DNA from 3 places in the Verrucosispora sp. NA02020 genome. Region 3 is predicted to be linked to each of the others. Evidence: riboswitches for the same ligand, from Rfam matches in the RefSeq annotation. Region 3 holds a riboswitch; each other region holds the start of a gene.
What was found. Region 3 has a riboswitch for S-adenosylmethionine ahead of HUT12_RS19380 (ABC transporter substrate-binding protein). Riboswitches for the same ligand answer to the same signal wherever they lie in the genome.
Positions count from the first base shown of each region.

Region 1: another riboswitch for S-adenosylmethionine. It lies ahead of HUT12_RS13475 (aminotransferase class V-fold PLP-dependent enzyme); the one in region 3 lies ahead of HUT12_RS19380 (ABC transporter substrate-binding protein).
Region 2: another riboswitch for S-adenosylmethionine. It lies ahead of thrC (threonine synthase); the one in region 3 lies ahead of HUT12_RS19380 (ABC transporter substrate-binding protein).

Region 1 covers NZ_CP054923.1:3,086,087-3,090,588, reverse strand. The annotation lists gene HUT12_RS13480 (hypothetical protein) at 1-2,120, opposite strand, end outside; SAM riboswitch class IV at 2,613-2,728, shown strand; gene HUT12_RS13475 (aminotransferase class V-fold PLP-dependent enzyme) at 2,781-4,010, shown strand; gene HUT12_RS13470 (GMC oxidoreductase) at 3,988-4,502, opposite strand, start outside.
Region 2 covers NZ_CP054923.1:6,679,932-6,684,433, forward strand. The annotation lists gene HUT12_RS29870 (GNAT family N-acetyltransferase) at 1-413, opposite strand, end outside; gene thrC (threonine synthase) at 696-1,982, opposite strand; SAM riboswitch class I at 1,992-2,127, opposite strand; gene HUT12_RS29880 (DoxX family protein) at 2,320-2,769, opposite strand; gene HUT12_RS29885 (DUF4232 domain-containing protein) at 3,172-3,858, shown strand; gene HUT12_RS29890 (ABC transporter permease) at 3,848-4,502, opposite strand, start outside.
Region 3 covers NZ_CP054923.1:4,452,131-4,456,632, reverse strand. The annotation lists gene HUT12_RS19390 (amino acid ABC transporter ATP-binding protein) at 1-562, opposite strand, end outside; gene HUT12_RS19385 (amino acid ABC transporter permease) at 559-1,341, opposite strand; gene HUT12_RS19380 (ABC transporter substrate-binding protein) at 1,377-2,219, opposite strand; SAM riboswitch class IV at 2,481-2,593, opposite strand; gene HUT12_RS19375 (urease subunit gamma) at 2,886-3,188, shown strand; gene HUT12_RS19370 (urease subunit beta) at 3,185-3,550, shown strand; gene HUT12_RS19365 (urease subunit alpha) at 3,547-4,502, shown strand, end outside.

The sequences.
Region 1 (4,502 bases), 1.4 Mb from region 3:
TCGTCCAGTTGGTCGGCGGTCCACGGGTCGAGTCCCGCCGCCGTCCGCTCGTCGTTCGCCCGGGCCAGCGGTGTCCCGCGCAGGTACCGCATGATCCGGGTGGAGAGCACCGGCCGCGCCGACGCCGACAACACCGTGCTGCCGGTGTAGACGTTCGCCGCCGTGTCCAGCACGTCCTTCTCCGCCCGGGGGCGCAGTTCCCGGTCCCCGTCGGGCAGCTCGTAGTTAGTCGTGACGAACGCCGGGTCGAAGTCCCGCCCGGACGGGTCCAGGTTGTTGCCCGCCCGCGCCGGGAAGAACTCGACCTCCCAGTGCAGCAGCACCGGATGCCACGGCTGACCCGTCCACGACCGCAGCGCGGGATGTTCCGGTTGCCCGGTGGCGAGCTTGGTGGCCAGTGCCGCGAGCAGGTCACCGAGGCGGGTCACCCCGGTCGCGGTCCGCAGGTCGGCCTCGGAGACGGCCAGCTCCACCGCCAGGCACGGCAGCAGCCCGTCCGGCTGGTCCGCGCCGTCGCGGCCGTACCGGTCCGACGGGGTGGCCGCCGCACCGGTGAGCAGCACCACCGGTTCGTTCGGCACCTGGTACGGCGTACCCGGGACCTGTTGCAACTCGAACCGGCTCCGCGCGGTCGCCGCCGCCGTGGCGTTGACCGTGTCCAGCGCCGACTGCGCGGCCTGCCGGGCGGCCTGCAACCGGTGCGCCAGACTCGTGCCGGTGTCCACCGGCGGCCAACTTCCCAGCCTTGCCAACCGGGCGGACAACGCCGACACCTCCCGCCGCAGATACCAGCCGACGAGATCCGGGTCCGGATAGTCCTCCCGGGCACCCGGTGGCGGGTACGCACAGACCAGGTACCGGGTCCAGTCCGCGAAGATCCGCCGCCGTGCCCCGGCGACCTCGGCCGCCGCCGCGTCGTACGCCGACTGCGCCTCGTTCAGCGCGACCAGCAGGTCGCCGAAGCTCCCCGGCAGCGCCAACCGTTCCCGGGCCTGGCGCTGCGGCACCGTGACCGGCGCCCCCTCGTCCCCGCCGTCCAGCGGGTCGTCCTGCCGGCGGACCGTCCAGGCCACCCCGGAGGCGACCGTGCCGAACGACGCGGCATGCCGGGCCTGAGCCAGCCGGGCCGGCAGGTCCAACACGCCGCTCTCCAACTCGTCGGCGACGGTCAGCGCCTCCAGCAGCTCCTCGGTCTGCGTCTCGGTCACCCCGGGCAACACCGCGCCGAGGTGCGCGGCGAGCGCCTCGGTGGCGGTGTTCGCCACCCAGACCCCGCTCTCGGAGTCGGTCGTCGGGCCGGGCACCGGCGCCCGCTTCGCCGTCGCGGCGAAGGTCAGCCGACCGAAGCAGAGCATCCGCGCCGGAGCGTCGCCGCCGGTGTCGGCCGGCACCGACCAGTCCAGTTCGTCGGCGATGGTCTGCGGCCAGCTCGGCCCGGCCGCCGTCGCCACCACCGCCAGCAGTTCGTCGTCGGCCGTCTCGGCATACCAGCCGACCACGTCGTAGCGCAGGCCGTTCGGCGGCGGCACCGCCCCGTAGCCGTCGTCGTGCAACCCGAACACGCTCGACGAGTTCGGATAGAACGCGGCGAAGGTCGGCTCGCCGTAGCCGAGCGCGGTGAGCGCGGCCACCCGGTCGGTCGGCGTACCGGGCCACGCCGACAGCGGCAGCTTCCGGCCGAGATACCGCCACGGGCGTCCGGTGGTGCCGCGTGGATCGGCCGCCCGCAGCGGATAGGTCACCCCGCCCCGGTCGACGTCGCCCAGCGCGTCGCTCTCCACCATCCAGCGGTCCTGGGCCCCACCCGGCGCGGTCCGGGTGACCAGCCACCGGTTCGGCACCCGGGGCAGGTCGACGGCGGGCGCACCACCGCCGGTCGCGGCGCCGTGCGTCAACCGGGTCAGCGCGTCCGGCAGTGACCAGTGCAGGTGGATGCCGGCCGGCAACAGCAGGTCCTGCTGGAACGACCCGGGCAGGATGGCGTCGCTGAGGTTGCGCTCACCGAAGTCGGCGTCCCGGCCGGTGCTGGCGTCGACGTACGGCAGGCGGGTGAAGTCGGCGGTCGGTCCGGTCACGGTCCGGTCGGTGGCGAGCCACAGGGCGTCCACCCTGACGGGCACGGCGAGTATGCGCATGGTGATGCGTTCCCCAATGGTTGCGGCGTGGTCGCTGCGGTAACGCCGGTTCACCGTAGGGCAGATCAGAGCGCGAAAGTGTTTCGCAAAGCTGACAGTCGAACCGCTGGTCCGTCCATCATGGAGTGTGCTATTCCGCGTGGTGGAGACGCTTTCCGGACAGTGTTCCGTCGAATCACCGACATGCCGCGCCGACCCGCGTTCACATGGCCGACAGAGCAGCGGCGAAGGGGCTCCGAGCCGATCGGCGGCAGGTGACTGTGGTCACTGTGCGTGGTGAAGCGCGCCCGCGCAATCGCGCACCCGGGGCGTCGGATTCACGTCTGTTCCCGAGCGGCCACCCGGACCGGCGCGACAGCGAGCCGACCGGTCAGGCGGGACGACTCAAGGGGCTGTCTCGTGTCGTACGAACAGGGACATGCCGGGTGCCCGACGGGCACTGGCGGGCGGGCTCGCCCGTGTGGCAGCATCGGCAGCGGTCAAGAGTGTCAGCGCAAAGGCCCCGGCCTGCTGACCGGCAACCCTCGTATCCGCGGTGGGGTGCCTCCGGGTGAGACCAGGCCGTCGGCGATCGCCGGAGGCAAGCGCGGACCCGCACGGGTCCACTGTCACCTGAGGACGAGTGTGCCCACGATCGCTCCTGCCGTGCTCGGCGTCGACCTTTCGGTCCGTCTCTCCGACGGCACCACCGTCGCGTACGCCAACCTCGACTACGCCGCCACCGCACCCTGCCTCGTCCCGGTCGCCGACGCGGTCACCGAGCTGCTGCCCTGGTACGCCAGCGTGCACCGGGGCGCCGGCCTCGCGTCGCGCCGGTGCACGCTGGCGTACGAGCAGTCCCGTGAGACCGTCGCGGACTTCCTCGACGTCCGGCCGGACGACCACGTGATCTTCACCCGGAACACCACCGACGCGATGAACCTGCTCGCCCGGGCCCTGCCCCCGCACACCACCGTGGTGACCTGGGCCGGCGAACACCACGCGAACCTCCTCGCCTGGCCGAACGTGCACCGCCTGCCGGTGCCCGCCGACCTGCCCGAGGTGACCTCCGGGCTGACCCGGGCGCTGGCCGACCTGGGCGACGCGGGGCCGGTGCTGGTGGCGGTGACCGGCGCCTCCAACGTCACCGGCGAGGTCTGGCCGACGGCCGAGATCGCGGAGATCGCCCATCGGCACGGCGCGCGGATCGCCGTCGACGCCGCCCAACTGGCCCCGCACCGCCCGGTCTCCATGGCCTCCGCCGGTATCGACTACCTGGCGCTCTCCGGGCACAAGCTGTACGCGCCCTTCGGTGCGGGCGTCCTGGCCGGCCGCGCCGACTGGCTCGACGCCGCCGACCCGTACCTGTCCGGCGGTGGAGCCACCAGGCACGTCGGTGACGAACCCGCCGAGGTGCAGTGGCAGACCGGCCCGGCCCGACACGAGGCCGGCACGCCGAACCTGCTGGGAGCGGTGGCACTCGCCGCCGCCTGTGCCACCATCTCCGCCGCCGCACCGGACGTACTCGCTCACCACGAGCAGGAGCTGCTGGCCCGACTGCGCGACGGCCTCGGCGCCCTGCCGCAGGTGGCGGAACTGCGCACGTTCGACGCCGACCACGACCGGGTCGGCATCGTCAGCTTCACCGTCGCCGACCGGCGGGCAGCCGACATCACCCACCGGCTCTCCGCCGAGCACGGCATCGGCGTACGAGACGGCTTGTTCTGCGCCCACCCGCTCAGCCGGAAGCTGTTGGCCGACGCGGCCACGCGGCTCGGCCGCCCCACCGACGGGTACGCGATCCGGGCCAGCATCGGCATCGGCACGACCGCCGAGCACGTCGACCGACTCCTGCACGGACTACGCCAGGTGATCAACACGCCCCGGGGGCGGTGAGTCGTCCGGTGCTGAGGTGGGCGGCGAGGCGCATGGCCAGCGCCGCCAACGTCAGCGTCGGGTTGGCCGCCGGTGAGTTCGGGAAGACGGACAGGTCGCAGACATAGAGGTTGCGGTGGCCGGCGACGCGCAGGTCCTCGTCGACCACCCCCGGCCGCTCCCGGCCCGGCGTGTCGCGACCCATCCGCATGGTGCCGACCTCGTGCGACACCCCGCCGAGCGGAGCCCAGAGCTGCTCGTACACCTCGCCTCCGAAGGCGGACACCACATCGGCGGTGATCGTGTCGAGGGCGTCCTGGACCTGGTGGGCGCGCGGGCTGGGATGGATGCGGATGGTGGGCAGCGCGGCGGGCTTCCCGCCCACCGGCCGGGTCTCGGTCAGGGTGACGGCGTTCTGCTCGACCAGCGGCGCCTCGACCATGAACACGAGTTCGCCCGGCATCTTCCCGTCGACGGTGGCCAGGTTCGCGCCGGTGAACTCCAACGCGTTGA
Region 2 (4,502 bases), 2.2 Mb from region 3:
CGGGCGGCCGGGGCGGGGTGGTCGGGATCGTCGCGCAGGTGCGCCCGGCTCAACGCACTGACCCGTTTCCGCCCGCGCTCGCGCAGTACGCGCAGGCCGCGCTCGAACAGCGCCCGACCGACCCCCCGGCTGCGATGGTCCGGGTGCACGACCAACTCGCCGGAGGCGTTCTCGGTGTTGTCGAGTTGCGGCAGGTCGAGCAGCAGGTAGCCGGCCGGGGTGCCGTCGACGTGGGCCAGCAGGGCGAGGGTCTCGGTGCCCGGCATCGGCTGGTGGAACAGCGAGGTGAACCGCTGCCGACTGAACGGGGGGTAGTCCGGCAGGTCGGTCGCGGTGTAGTCGGCACCGATCCGGTACGCCTGTTCGATGGCCGACTCGTCGTCGGGACCGAAGGAGGTGATGGTGATGGCCATCTCCGCAGCCTGCGGGACGACCGACGAAGGGGCCAGCGATTATTCGCCGGCCCCTTCGGAAAGCTTGGTCGGGAGGGACGATCGCACAACGCCTCCGGCGCTGGGTCGTAAAGACTGAAAGTCTACGGCGAAACGCCCTCCCGCACGAAGCATCTTGCGCCGCCCGGTTCCTGCCGTCAAGTACTCGACGGCGTGTTTTCCGCACTCACCGCTAAAAGCCCGTTACCCGGCGGATCGGTCGGCGTGCAACATGCCACTCGGGCGACGGGCTCGCGGTGTGTCTCAGCCGAGCAGGCCGGCGTCGCGGGCGGCCCGCAGCGACGGCTTGATCCGGTGGGTCGGCCCGACCTCGCCCGCGACCGCGTCGAGCGTCTTGAGCCCCTCACCGGTGTTGTAGACCACCGTCTCCGCGGTCGGGTCCAGCTTTCCGGACTCGACCAGCTTGCGCAGCACCGCGACGGTCACCCCGCCCGCCGTCTCGGCGAAGACCCCGGTGGTACGCGCCAGCAGCCGCACGGCGGCACGGATCTCGTCGTCGTCGGCGTAGTCCATCCAGCCGCCGGTCCGGCGTACCGCCTCCAGGGCGTACAGACCGGCCGCCGGGTCGCCGATGTTGAGCGACTTGGCGATCCCGGTCGGCTTGACCGGGGTGATGGTGTCACCGCCGCCGTGCAGGGCGGTGGCGATCGGGTTGCATCCGGCCGACTGGGCGCCGAAGACCTTCCACCCGCCGGCCGGCACCTCGACCAGGCCGATCTCGACCAGTTCGCTGAACGCCTTGTCGACCTTGGTGAGCAGCTCACCGGAGGCCATCGGGATGACCACCTGGGCCGGGATCCGCCAGCCGAGCTGCTCGGCGACCTCGTAGCCGAGCGTCTTGGAGCCCTCCGCGTAGTACGGCCGGACGTTGACGTTGACGAAGGCGGTGTCCTCGAACTCGTCGGTCTCCACCAGCTCGCCGCAGAGCCGGTTCACGTCGTCGTACGAACCGTCGATGGCGACCAGCTCGCCGCCGTAGACGGCGGTGGTCACGACCTTGCCCTGCTCCAGGTCGCTGGGGATGAACACCACCGACGGGGTGCCGGCGCGGGCCGCGTGGGCGGCGACGGAGTTGGCCAGGTTGCCGGTGGAGGCGCAGGCGAACCGGGCGAAGCCGAGCGCCCGGGCGGCGGTCAGCGCGACCGAGACGACCCGGTCCTTGAACGAGTGGGTGGGGTTGGCGCTGTCGTCCTTGATCCAGAGCGGGCCGGTGATGCCCAGCTCGGCGGCGAGCTGGTCGGCGGCGACCAGCGGCGTGAAACCGGGGTCCAGGGTGACCCGGGTGGCCGGGTCCTGGCCGGCGGGGAGCAGCGCCGCGTAGCGCCAGATGTTCTGCGGGCCCGCCTCGATCTGCTCACGGGTCACGGTGGCGAGGGCCGCCGGGTCGTAGTCGACCTCCAGCGGGCCGAAACACTCGTAACAGGCGTGCTGCGCGGCCAACGGGTAGCGGGCGGAACAGGCGCGGCAGACCAGGGCGCGGGCGGGGCTGGCGGTGGTGTCGATCCCGGTAGGGGCGAGCGTCGACGTCATGTCCGAGTCCTCTCATCTTCCCCCACATCGCACCCTGCGGCGGGGACGGAATTGGCACCTGCCCCACGGGACGCTCAGCGATGAGCGCGCGGGGTGGTTGCCGGGGCGTCTTCGGGCCGTATCCCTCAGCCCCTCTGGATGAGGTATTCAGTTGTGCCGCCGAGTCTAGGCAATCCCGCCGCGCTCGTCAGCGTTCGATCTCAGCCTGTGAGCGATTCCTCACCGCCGCCACCACCCGCGCAAGCGCGTCGACCCTGGATCGGGCAGCCCCGGCAGCGCCGGGGTGACCTGGTCCAGGGTCGCGCACGAGCGTCGGTCGGTCACCGCACCGGCCGGGTCAGGCCGGTACGGACCTGCGTTCGGCCGCCTTCAGGTCCAGTGCGGCACCGTTGCGCTGGCGCAGCAGGTTGTCCAGCGCCCAGCTACCCGGGCCGAGCACCGCGATCAGCAGGAACGACCAGCAGAACAGCACCGACAGCTCGCCGTGGTTGCGCAGCGGCAGCAGCGCCTCGGGCTGGTGGACGACGAAGTAGGCGTAGGCCATCGAGCCCGACGCCACCAGTGCCGCCGGTCGGGTGAAGAGACCGAGGAGCACGAGGGCACCGCAGACGGCCTGGATCAGCGCGGCCCACCAGCCCGGCCAGGTGCCGAGCGGGACGGGTTCACCGCTCCCCCGGGCACCGCCGAAGACGCCGAACAGAGACGACAACCCGTGGCAGAGAAACAGCAGGCCGATGACCATGCGGAACAGGGACAGGGCCGGCCCGCCGAACCGGTCAGTACGCATTCCGAAACCTCCATTGTGGATGGACGAGGGCAACCAGAATGCGGGACTGATAAATATTTGTCGATGCAATCTCTTCCTTTGGGAACGCTCCCACATCGATGGTAGCGACTGAAACTCCCGAGGGAACCCCCCTCGGCGAAGATCATTTCGATCACCCTCCGTAACGACTCCCTGTACACCCTGGACATCTGACGGCAACAAGTCGCGGTCATCCGATCCGGGGCCGCGCGCCCACCCGGGTCCGGAAGCGGCCACCGTCGTCCCACCAGCCGGTACGCGGGGCGGTCCCCGACCGACCGGGAGGCCGTCCCGAAGCGCCCACCTCGCCACCCCGACTGCCCGCCGAACGATCGAGGACCGTGATGCGACGATGGGCCGATGCGAGAAATCCACGGGGGATCGATGCCGGATACGACCACGAGACGCGGCGACGGAGGCCGGGCCTACCGGCGTCCTCGGCTCGTCGCGCTGCTGACCGCCTTCGCGCTGCTCGCCGGCTGCGCACCGACCGACGCGTCCGGCAACGTCCCGGGTGACGGACCGACGGAGCAGGCCGACCCGGCCACGAGCCCGACCACGGCCGGCCCGGACGCGCCGGAGGTCTGTCCCGAATCGGGGGTACGGATCCGCTACCTCGGCGTCAGCGCGGCCATGGGGCTCCGGGCGATGGGCGTGGAGCTGGTCAACTGCGGCGACCGCCCGTACAAGCTGCGCGGCTATCCGGCGCTGCGTCTGTTCGACGGCGAGGGGGCACCGATCACCGTCCGGGTGGTCGAGGGGGCGGCCGGAATCGCCTCGGGCTTCGACGACCCACCCCGGCCGCTGGTGCTGGCACCGGGCGCCACGGCCGGAGCGGCCGTGATCTGGCGCAACCTGGTCGACGATCCGACCGTGGTCGCCACCGACGCCGCGCGGGTGGAGATCGCGGCGGCCAAGGGGCAGCCGGGGCAGGAACTCGACATGGAGGGGCCGATCGACCTCGGCAACACCGACCGGATCGGAGTCAGCGCCTGGAAGAAGCGGACGGGCCCGACGCCGACGCCCACCGAGTCGGCGGACGACGGCGTCGACGCCGCACTCAGCTGGTGATGTCCTTGCGGGTGAAGCGCCAGAAGGCGAGCCCCCAGAAGAGGGTGGCGTAGCAGATCGCCGAGACGGCGCCCCGGACGATGTCGTCGGTCTGCACCGGCGTGGAGAGCAACCCCAGCCAGGCGGTGCTGTAGTGGGTCGGCAGGAACGACCGGATCGCGCCGAGCGCGGTGATCTGGTCCAGGATGCTGGAGAGGATCCACAGCAGCACCGCACCACCCACCGCGCCCAGCGCGGCATCGGTGACCACCGAGAGCAGGAACGCCAGACCGGCGACGACCAGCAGGACGACCGCCAGGTAGCCGAGCACCGCGAGCAGGCGGAGCAAACCCTCGCCGGGTTCGAGCTGTGCGGCGACCGTGCTGCGCAGCGGCGACCAGCCGTACCGCAGGGTGCCGATCAGCAGGGCCGTACCGGCGAGCAGCACCAGCGCGAACGCCGAGTAGGCGAGCGCCACCAGCAGCTTCACCGTCAACAGCCGGGCCCGGGGCACCGGCACCGCCAACAGGTAACGCAGGCTGCCCCAACTCGCCTCGCTGGCCACCGTGTCGCCGCAGAACAGCGCCACCACCACGACCAGCAGGAACGAGGCGGAGACGAAGATGGTGAACAGGGTGAAGTTCAGTCCGCCGGAGGTGGCGAAC
Region 3 (4,502 bases):
GCGACGAGAGGTCCGCCATCAGCGACAGCACGCCCTTGACCAGCTCCGGGTCGAGCGCCGAGGTGGCCTCGTCGAAGAGCATCACCTGCGGCTGCATGGCCAGCGCCCGGGCGATGGCCACCCGCTGCTGCTGCCCGCCGGAGAGGTGCGCCGGCCGGGCGTCGGCCTTCGCCGCCAGCCCCACCCGGTCCAGGTGGGTACGCGCCACCGCCACCGCCTCGTCCTCGCCGAGCTTGCGGATGCGCCGTAGCGCGACGGTGATGTTGCGCAGCACGCTCATGTGCGGGAAGAGGTTGAACTGCTGGAACACCATGCCGACCCGCTGCCGCAGGGCGTCCGGGTCGTCGCGCAGCACGCTGCGCCCGTCCAGCAGCACGTCACCCTTGTCCGGTTCGAGGAGCCGGTTGACGGTCCGCAGGAGCGTCGACTTACCGGACCCGGAGGGGCCGATCACGCAGGCGGTCGCGCCGCGTGCGACGTCCAGGTCCACCCCGCGCAGCACCTGGTGAGGGCCGAAGGCCAGGTGTACGTCGCGCAGGCTCAGGCTGACCGAGGTGCTCATCGTTGGTTGCCTCCGGCGGCGCCGGGCAGCGCCAGGTCGAGGTCGTCCGGGTCGTCACCGGCCGGTCCGGTCGCCGGGCGGCCGTGCCGCAGCCGCCGGTCGATCCAGTTGACGACGTGCGTCAGCGGCACGGTCAGGGTCAGATAGAAGAGCCCGGCGAGCAGCAGCGCCGACTGGTTGCCGGTGTTGGCCGCGTAGTCCTGCCCGATCCGGAACAGCTCCCGCTGGCTGGCCAGCAGACCGAGGAAGTAGACCAGGCTGGAGTCCTTGATCAGGGCGATGAGCTGGTTGACCCAGGCCGGCAGGACCCGCCGGACACCCTGCGGGATCACCACCACCCGCATCGCCTCCCACCAGGAGAAACCGAGCGCGCGGGCGGCCTCCACCTGGGTGGCCTCCACCGACTGGATGCCGGAGCGGAAGATCTCCCCGATGTACGCCGACGCGATCAGCGACAGCGCCAGGATGCCCAGCGGGTACGGGTTGGGTCCCCACACCTGCATGCCCAACGGCGCCAGACCGACCCCGATCAGCAGGATCGTCGCCGCCGCCGGCAGACCGCGGAACACGTCGGTGTAGACCCGGGCCGGCCACCGCAACCAGCGGGTACGCGAGATGCCCGCGACGGCCAGCACGATGCCCATGGCGGAGCCGAGCAGGGCGGCGGTGACCGCCAGGATCAGCGTGTTCGGCAACCCGACGGTGATCATGTCGGGCAGCGCCTCGCGCATCGACTCCCAGTCGAAGAACGTCTCCCACAGGGTGCGCAACGGATCCACGGTCGACCTCCGCCCTACTCGCTCGTCGTCCTACCTCAGGAGGCGGCCGGCGCCGACACCTCGCCGCTGCCCGGGGTGAAGTCGGCCGGGATCGGCCGGCCCGGGTAGTACTGCTCCTGGAGGCGGGTCCAGGTGCCGTCGGCGATGACCTCGTCCAGGGCCCGGTTCAGCGCCTCGCGCAGCGTGTCGTTGCCCTTGGCGACCGCGTACGCGGTGGGTGCCGGGCTGAGTTCCTTCGCCGCGACCGTGATCCTGCCGCCGCTGTCGGCGGCGGTCTTCTCGCCGATCTCGGCCGGGGCGATCCAGGCGTCGGCGGTGCCCGCCTTGAGCTGGTTGATCGCGCCGTTGTAGTCCGGCACCCGCACCGGGTCGAGGCCACGCCCGGTGGCGTAGTCGTCCTGGACGGTGCCCTGCACGACGACCACCCGCTTGCCCGACAGCTCGTCGAAGCTCGCCAGCGTCGAACCGGCGGGCACGTCGAGGCCGAAGTATCCGAAGTCGTAGCCGTTGCCGAAGTCGACCGTCTTCTTCCGCGCCTCGGTGATCGTGATCGAGGAGCTGCCGACGTCGAACTTGCGGTTGTTGACCTGGGCGAGCAGACCGGAGAAGTCGGTGCCGACGAACTCGACCCGCAGCCCGAGCTTGTCGGCGGCGGCGACCAGCAGGTCGTTGTCGAACCCGGTGAACTCGCCGTCCTTGAGGTACACGTTCGGCGGTGCGTCGGTCAGCGTGCCGGCCCGCAGCACCCCCGGCTGGAGCAGGTTGTACGGGTTCTCGGCGGGGTCACCGTCCGCGCCGCAGGCGGTGAGGGTGACGGCGGCGAGCACGGCGGTGACGCCGACGGCGGCGGCCCGGGTGAGGGCAGGAAGGAATCGCACAGGTGTCTCCTGATGAGCGGCGGCGGGCACGCACGTGCCACACCGACGGTCCGCCGTGGGACGGACCGCGAAGGATGGGAACGAACGGGGTGGTCGTCCGACCGGGTGGGGTCGACGGCCGGGTGGCGACGCGGTCAGCTACACGCGGCGCTGCACACCCGCATCATGTCGACGTGCCGACGCCGGGTCAGGTGCCGGCAGGCAACCGGTCGATCGGGGTACGCCATGGCTCTCCTCAAGGTCGTGATGACCTGGGACACCAGGCCACGCTTGCACCGGAGATCGCTCCGATGCCTGGTCCTCACCCGGGGCACCCCTGCGCGGACGAGGGTTGCCGGCCAGCGAGCCGGGGCTTGACGCTGACGCTCTTGACCTGCCGCCGAGGCTAGCAGCCCGTGACGGGGCAGCGTCCACCCGTTATGACCACGCTCACGCGGGGTGTTGCCCGCTGCCCGCGTGATCCCTTACGGTCTGCTCAGCGGTGGGCGGTGCGGTCCGCATCCGACCCGACACCGCCGGTGGTCCGTCACGCGGACCGGGGAGGTGGAAACCCCGGGCCCCGCGCACGTGGCGGTCGGGACCGGCGGGCGAACCCCGACCGGCGGTCGGCGCGTCGAGGCGCCGGGCCGACGGTGTCCGGGGCGCGGAACCCACCGGGAGCACCCCGTGTATCTCACCCCTCACGAGCAGGACCGCCTGCTCGTCCACGTGGCGGCGGACGTCGCCCGACGCCGCCGCGAGCGCGGCCTGCGTCTCAACTACCCGGAAGCCGTCGCGGTGCTCACCGCCTTCCTCCTCGAAGGTGCCCGCGACGGGGCGTCCGTGGTCGACCTGATGGCCTCCGGCCGCACCGTCCTGAGCCGGGACGACGTGCAGGACGGCATCCCCGAGCTGCTGAGGGAGGTGCAGGTGGAGGCGACGTTCCCGGACGGCACCAAGCTGGTGACGGTGCACCACCCGATCCCGTGATCCCCGGGGAGATCCTGCCGGCGGCGCGGCCGGTGGAGATCAACGCCGGACGTCCGGTGACCACGCTGCTCGTGGTGAACACCGGTGACCGGCCGGTGCAGGTCGGGTCGCACTACCACTTCGCCGAGGCCAACCCGGCCCTGGACTTCGACCGGTCCGCTGCCTGGGGGCAGCGTCTCGCCGTACCGGCCGGCACGTCCGTGCGGTTCGAACCGGGCGTGAGCCGCACCGTGGACCTGGTGCCGCTGCGCGGCGCGCGGATCGTCCCCGGCCTGCGCGGCGAGTGCGCCGGCCCGCTGGACCCGGCCCCGACGACGGCGGTGCCCGACGACGGCGCGCAGCGGAGCGGAGCGACGGCATGAGCATGGTGGAGCGGGAGCGCTACGTGGCGCTCTACGGGCCGAGTACGGGCGACCGGATCCGGCTGGCCGACACGAACCTGCTGATCGAGGTCGAGCACGACCACTGTGCCGGCGGCGACGAGGCGGTCTTCGGCGGCGGCAAGGTGATCCGCGAGTCGATGGGGCAGTCCCGGGCCACCCGGGCGGAGGGGGCCCTGGACACCGTCATCACCGGCGCGGTGGTCCTCGACCACTGGGGCGTGGTCAAGGCGGACGTGGGGATCCGCGACGGGCGGATCGTCGCGCTGGGCCGGGCGGGCAACCCGGACACCATGGACGGTGTGCACCCGGAGCTGGTGATCGGACCGGCGACCGAGGTGATCGCCGGCAACGGCCGGATCCTCACCGCCGGGGCGGTCGACACCCACGTGCACTTCATCTGCCCGCAGATCGTCACCGAGGCGCTGGCCGGTGGGGTCACCACCCTGGTCGGCGGCGGCACCGGACCGGCCGAGGGGACCCGGGCCACCACCGTCACGCCGAACGCCTGGCACCTGGCCCGGATGCACGAGGCGCTGGACGCGTTCCCGGTCAACGTGCTGCTGCTCGGCAAGGGCAACACGGTCTCCGCCGAGGCGCTCTGGGAACAGCTGCGGGCCGGTGCCGGCGGCTTCAAGCTGCACGAGGACTGGGGCACCACCCCGGCGGCGATCGACGCGTGCCTGCGGGTGGCGGACGCCTCGGGCGTGCAGGTCTCCATCCACACCGACACCCTCAACGAGGCCGGGTTCGTCGCGGACACCCTGCGGGCGATCGGCGGCCGGGCGATCCACTCGTACCACACCGAGGGGGCCGGGGGCGGGCACGCGCCGGACATCATCACCGTCGCCGGGGAACCGAACGTGCTGCCCTCGTCGACCAACCCGACCCGTCCGTACACCCGCAACACCCTGGCCGAACACCTCGACATGCT